Regions from separate parts of the Paenibacillus sp. S33 genome, predicted to be linked through region 2. Evidence: riboswitches for the same ligand, from Rfam matches in the RefSeq annotation. Region 2 holds a riboswitch; the other holds the start of a gene.
What was found. Region 2 has a riboswitch for thiamine pyrophosphate ahead of ACWGXJ_RS13595 (thiamine phosphate synthase). Riboswitches for the same ligand answer to the same signal wherever they lie in the genome.
Positions count from the first base shown of each region.

Region 1 (3,213 bases), 2.1 Mb from region 2:
CTGCTGTGTTTTACTGCAAATTCGGATCTTGGCCTGACGGAGATTGCCTCCAAAATTGGTCTACATAAAAGCACGGTTCATCGGCTGCTGACTACGTTGGAGGATCGGGGCTTTGTCGTTCGGAATGCCGAAACGGAAAAATATCGACTTGGCTTCCGCATTTGGGAGCTATCCACGCATTTGTCCCAAAGTGACGAGCCGGCGGTGCTGTTACAACCTGCAATGGAAGGACTACGTGACCGTCTGGGGGAGACGGTCAGCTTGTACTTACGGGACGGCAGCATGCGTATTCGCATACAAGCCGTGCAGAGCAATCAGGCGATCCGCAGGGTCGCGCCTGTAGGTGCGCGTATGCCGCTGGCTGTAGGGGCCTCCAGCAAGGTGCTGGCGGCCTTTATGCCGCCGCAGGAGCTGGAAGCCCTGCTAAGCGGGGATGAATGGCCGCCCTCAGTAGACCCGGAGGTCTATAAAGCCCAGCTGCAGGACATTCGCGAGAAGGGCTATGCGACCAGCTATGAAGAACGGGAGCCAGGGGCTGCTGCTGTGGCAGCGCCAATTGTGAACCGGAAGGGACAGGTCACTGCGGCTTTATCTGTATCCGGCCCGGTCAGTCGACTTGCACCCGAGACGCTACATGACTTTGCTCCGATTTTGATCGAAGCGGCGAAGGAAATGGGGCTTATGCTCCCGTAACAAGAATGAACACAGTTGAAGCAAGCAGAGTGATTTGATGGGGAACGTCTCCTTGGTAAAGGGAACCTAAAAGGGTTGCCAAAGCCATAAATTTGAAGTAGTCTGGTAAGGAAGGCGGTATGTTTGTTATATCCGCCTCATGTGAATAAAGTATCACAGTTACTGGGGGAGCCTGTAATGCCGGGCTGAGATGGAATCGTGCAAGATTCCGGACCCTTTGCACCTGATCTGGATCATACCAGCGTAGGGAAGTAATCGGCCATTGAAATGTATACGCGGCTGCTGTCTTCAGTGGCGCATTGGAATGGATTATTCCATATGCGCATTGTCTGAATAGCTGCCTCGTTAGATTAGCCGGTTCCCTGGGGAACCGGCTTTTTTGCATAGATCAGCGCCACCCTGGGAATGGTTCCGGATCGGTGTGTCATTTCATCGAAACGGGAGGAATGGACAATGAAGTCGACAGAAGCAGAAGGAACAAAAAAAGTTGAGGTAGAGAAGACAAGCGGGGAGCAAGCCAGTGGGGTAACGCCCTTTCCAGGAAGCCGTAAGGTATATATTCAAGGCTCGCGGCCGGACATTGCCGTGCCAGAGCGCGAAATTGCTCTTCATCCTACACATACGCCGCAGGGCACGGAGCATCATGAGCCATTGCGTGTATATGATACAAGCGGTCCCATGACCGACGAAGCCTATCAGGTCGATATCCGTCAGGGCCTGCCTCCATTACGGCGAGCTTGGGCCCTGGAACGGGGCGATGTGGAGGCTTACGAGGGACGCGCCGTCCAGCCGGAGGATAATGGACTGAAACCTGGCTCCAAACGGGAGACAGTGGAATTTCCCGGCGTGACCAATCGTCCGCTTCGTGCTTCGCAAGGGCGTACAGTGACGCAAATGCATTATGCGCGGCAAGGGATTATTACGCCCGAAATGGAATTTGCGGCGATCCGTGAAGGGGTGGAGCCTGAGTTTGTACGGCAGGAATTGGCGGCTGGACGAGCCATTTTGCCTTCGAATATCAATCACCCGGAAAGTGAGCCAATGGTCATTGGGCGTCATTTTCACGTGAAGATCAATGCGAACATTGGTAATTCTGCGGTTACCTCCTCCATCGAGGAGGAAGTGGAGAAAATGACTTGGGCTGTGCGTTGGGGCTCGGATACGGTTATGGACCTGTCCACAGGCCATAATATCCATACAACACGTGAATGGATCATTCGGAATTCTCCTGTACCGATTGGGACTGTGCCGCTGTATCAGGCACTTGAAAAGGTGAACGGTGAAGCAGAGGCGCTGACGTGGGAGTTGTATCGCGATACGCTGATTGAGCAGGCGGAGCAGGGAGTGGACTATTTTACAATTCATGCGGGTGTATTGCTGCGGTATATTCCGATGACGGCGAATAGAATGACGGGAATTGTGTCCCGGGGTGGGTCAATCATGGCAGCCTGGTGCCTTGCGCACCATCAGGAGAATTTTTTGTATACACATTTTGAAGAAATTTGCGAAATTATGAAAGCCTATGATGTGGCCTTTTCTCTCGGGGATGGTCTACGTCCGGGTAGTATCTATGATGCGAATGATGAAGCACAGTTTGCAGAGCTGGAAACGTTGGGCGAGCTAACGCAAATCGCATGGAAGCATGATGTTCAGGTCATGATTGAAGGGCCGGGACATGTCCCTATGCATAAAATCAAAGAGAATGTGGATTTACAAATGGAGATTTGTAAGGAAGCTCCTTTCTATACCTTGGGACCGCTCACGACGGATATTGCCCCTGGATATGATCATATTACCTCAGCCATCGGGGCGGCGATGATCGGTTGGTTCGGGACGTCCATGCTGTGTTATGTTACGCCTAAGGAGCATTTGGGTCTGCCCAACAAGGATGATGTCCGTGAGGGTGTCATTACCTACAAAATTGCGGCACATGCTGCCGATCTGGCCAAGGGGCATCCACGGGCGCAGCAGCGGGATGATGCTTTGTCCAAGGCGCGCTTTGAGTTCCGCTGGCGGGATCAGTTCAATCTGTCGCTTGATCCCGAGCGTGCCTTATCCTACCATGATGAAACGCTACCGGCAGAGGGCGCCAAGGAAGCACATTTTTGCTCAATGTGCGGCCCTAAATTTTGTAGTATGCGTATCACTCAGGACATTCGCGCCTATGCAGCGGATAAGGGGCTGGACACTCAAGAAGCAGTAGCCGCGGGGATGCGCGAGAAGGCAGAGCAGTATCGGGATGGAGGTCAGTAAAACGAACGTGGGAGTTTAGGGACAAATGAATTAAAAAAGCCGTGGTTCTCTACAGTCGATGTAGGAAACTACGGCTTTTTAGCATATGTAAAGCGGATCATGCAACCGGATAAACGGCGCCTTATTTTTTACCCATTTTTTCATTTAAAATATCCTGAAAGCTGAGCTTCTTTTCCGAGCTATCTTCTTTCTTCTGCATACTCACCGCGTTGGCACGTTGGTATTGGTGGTGAAAGGGCATCAGGGTGTGGACGGTTAAGTTCATTG
Region 1 is NZ_JBSIEZ010000001.1:838,166-841,378, forward strand. Features, by position in the region: gene ACWGXJ_RS03925 (IclR family transcriptional regulator) at 1-693, shown strand, start outside; TPP riboswitch at 848-960, shown strand; gene thiC (phosphomethylpyrimidine synthase ThiC) at 1,147-2,946, shown strand; gene ACWGXJ_RS03935 (hypothetical protein) at 3,068-3,213, opposite strand, start outside.
Region 1: linked by a shared signal. The riboswitch ahead of thiC (phosphomethylpyrimidine synthase ThiC) and the one ahead of ACWGXJ_RS13595 (thiamine phosphate synthase) in region 2 are both predicted to bind thiamine pyrophosphate.

Region 2 (3,213 bases):
GAGCAAAGAGCCGTGAAAAGCAGCTTGATCGGATCGAACGTATTGATAAGCCTGAAGAAGCCGCAAAACCAACCTTTCAATTCAAAGAGGCACGTGCAAGCGGAAAGACGGTATTTGAGGGTATTGATTTTGAGATTGGTTATACACATGCCCTTTTGCCTAAGATGTCCATGACGATTGAACGTGGCGAAAAAATTGCAATTGTCGGCTACAACGGTGTCGGTAAATCGACATTGCTCAAAACCATATTGGGAAAAATTCCGCCAATCAGTGGAAAAACCTATCAAGGTGATTTTTTGCAGCCCGCTTATTTTGAGCAGGAAGTAAAGGCAGAGAAAATTACACCGATTGACGATGTGTGGAATGAATTTCCGCATTTGAACCAGCATGAAGTACGAGCGCATTTGGCGCGCTGCGGTTTGAAAAATGAGCATATCACACGTCCGCTATCTGCGCTTAGTGGTGGAGAACAGGCTAAAGTCCGTCTTTGCAAACTGTTAATGCGTGAAAGCAACTGGGTATTGTTCGATGAGCCTACCAACCACTTGGATGTTAAAGCAAAGGATGAGCTGAAACGTGCCTTAAAGGAATACAAAGGGACCGTATTGCTTGTATCTCACGAACCGGACTTTTACGAGGATTGGGTAACCAAAACGTGGAATGTGGAAGAGTGGTCAAGTAAAGTTAACTAAACTCAATTAAATCCAGTTCTGCATATTTCACACGAAGTGGGGTTTGCAGAATTAGGAAAATATGCTAAGCTATCTTTAGCTTATACAATAAAATAGTCACACTAGGGGAGCCGCCCATGCGGCTGAGACGGAATAAATGGATTTCGGACCCTTTGCACCTGATCTGGGTTATGCCAGCGTAGGGAAGTGAGCGCCGTACAAACAAGGCAACACCATCTTTATTTTGTTTGTGCGTGGGACGATACACGTATACGGATATCATGGTCCGTTCGATTATTGGACGTTCGTTAAACCACTTCCTTGGGGAAGTGGTTTTTTTGCGTTTCGTTCATTTTAAGTTGTCGAGCTTCCGTAGACGGATTCACATACAATCCCCTTTCATTACTGCTGGTAGACGTGGCTGCTAAGCTTAGATCCTTTAATCCAATGTGAGGTGAAGACAAAATCGAATTACACGCAATTTCGATGGAAAAGGGCACTTTTGCACAAGCCGCCCGAGTGGCTGCTATGATTTGTCCGTATGTTCATTATGTACACGCACGTTTAAAACAGAATGGTGCCTCTGCATTGCTTTCTTTGACTCGCAGCATGGTGGAGCAGGAAGTGCCTTTGCAACAAATTGTAGTAAATGATCGTGTGGATGTAGCTTTACTTACTTTGGTTGGAACCGTCCAGCTACCAGCTAATGGATTACCTGTTGTGGATGTGAAAAGCCTACTTTCAAAGAGTACACGCTGTGGAGTGTCTGTGCATTCCTTGGAGGAGGCGCAGACTGCCGAGCAGGCAGGAGCAGATTATGTACTTTATGGTCACGTATATGAGACCCATTGTAAGCCCGGTATTGTACCGCGGGGTTTAGCTCAGCTTGAACATATTTGCAGGCTGTCGAACATTCCGGTGATCGCGCTGGGCGGCATACAACCGCACCATATCCCGGAGCTTTATATGGCCGGAGCAAGCGGAATTGCGGTGATGTCTGGTATATGGGAGGCTGAGTCGCCCGTTGCAGCTGCGATGGAATATAGGCGAATGGCAGATCTTGTAGTTCACAGCTTGTAGCGAGAAAACGAGAGTAGAGGCAAGCTGAAAGCAGAATGGTTTATGGAGAGGAGACACGGAACAAATGCTAAAGATACACACAGAGGCAAGAGCGATAGGACATGCTGAATGCTTGGTCATAGGTGGAGGTGTCATCGGCAGTTCCATTGCTTATCATGTGGCCAAGGAGGGAAGAAGTACGATCATGCTGGAACGATTGATCCCGGGTGAGGGAGCCTCAGGAGCAGCGGTTGGAATGCTGGCAGCGGAAAGTGAAGAGTTCACCGACTCTGAGCTGGCACGATTTGCTCGCAGAAGTCGAGATGCATTCCCTGAGCTTGTCTGTGATCTGGAGCGTTTGTCGGGTATTTCGGTGGAATTCCGTACAGAAGGATTTGTGACCCCTTTCCGTACGGAAACTGAAGGCCAAAAACGCTGGAAAGCTGCTAAAACGCGAGAGGATGATTGTCCTATCTGGTGGGATGCGAGGGAATTGGCCCGACGAATTCCAGGTTTGGATGAACAAGCGATCGGAGCAATATATCGTTCAAAGGAGACACAAGTGGCTCCTGTCCAGCTTTGTCGTGCTTATGCAGGTGCTGCTGCGGTGCTGGGAGCAACGGTATGGTCTAGTACACGGGCAGAGCAACTGGTCATACAGGATGGTCGAGTTTGCGGTGTCCGAACAGATAGTGGCTTTTTTTCCTGCGATCAGGTCATTATTGCTGGAGGCTTGGATAGCATGAAATTACTGGCGCAGGTTGGGTTTGAATATCCACTTTATCCGGTCAAGGGCGAAGCGGTAGCGGTCTCCTTGAAGGATCACCCATTAGAATACACCATTTATGCTGATGATATTTACCTCGTGCCTAAACAGAATAACGAGCTTTGGATTGGGGCAACGAGCCTTCCGCATCAATATGACGAAGAAGTGACCGTAGGAGGCTTGGAGGGGTTGCTGGCACGTGCCTCTGCCTGGCTGCCGCGCGTCCGTGAAGCTTCTTTTATACGCGCTTGGGCGGGCTTACGGCCGCAGGCTGCATCAGGTCATCCTTTTATAGGTACTGTTCCTGGGGTCGAGGGCGTATATGCTGCGGTCGGGCATTATCGCAACGGTGTCCTGCTGAGTGATGCTACCGGGCGTGCGATGGCAGCTATGCTTAATGGAGCTGGTGCAGCAGAACTTGGGATAAGTAGTTTTTCTTCTGAGCTCCTCAAGGAGAAAAGCTTATGAAGCTGACGATTAACGGCCAGAGCATGACCTTTTCTAATCGAATCACTCATGTGAATCAATTGCTACATGAGCTTGATGTAAAGGTGAAAACCGTAGTGGTGGAGCTGAACCGGCATATACTGAGCCGTGAAGATCATGATGAAGCGGTACTGAAGGATGGAGATTGCCTAGAGATTGTACATTTTGTGGGAGGCGGTTGATTATGTTAACCATTGGAAAAGCATCTTTTACCTCGAGGTTGTTGTTGGG
Region 2 is NZ_JBSIEZ010000001.1:2,975,320-2,978,532, reverse strand. Features, by position in the region: gene ACWGXJ_RS13600 (ABC-F family ATP-binding cassette domain-containing protein) at 1-692, shown strand, start outside; TPP riboswitch at 786-894, shown strand; gene ACWGXJ_RS13595 (thiamine phosphate synthase) at 1,158-1,751, shown strand; gene thiO (glycine oxidase ThiO) at 1,816-2,964, shown strand; gene thiS (sulfur carrier protein ThiS) at 2,961-3,164, shown strand; gene ACWGXJ_RS13580 (thiazole synthase) at 3,167-3,213, shown strand, end outside.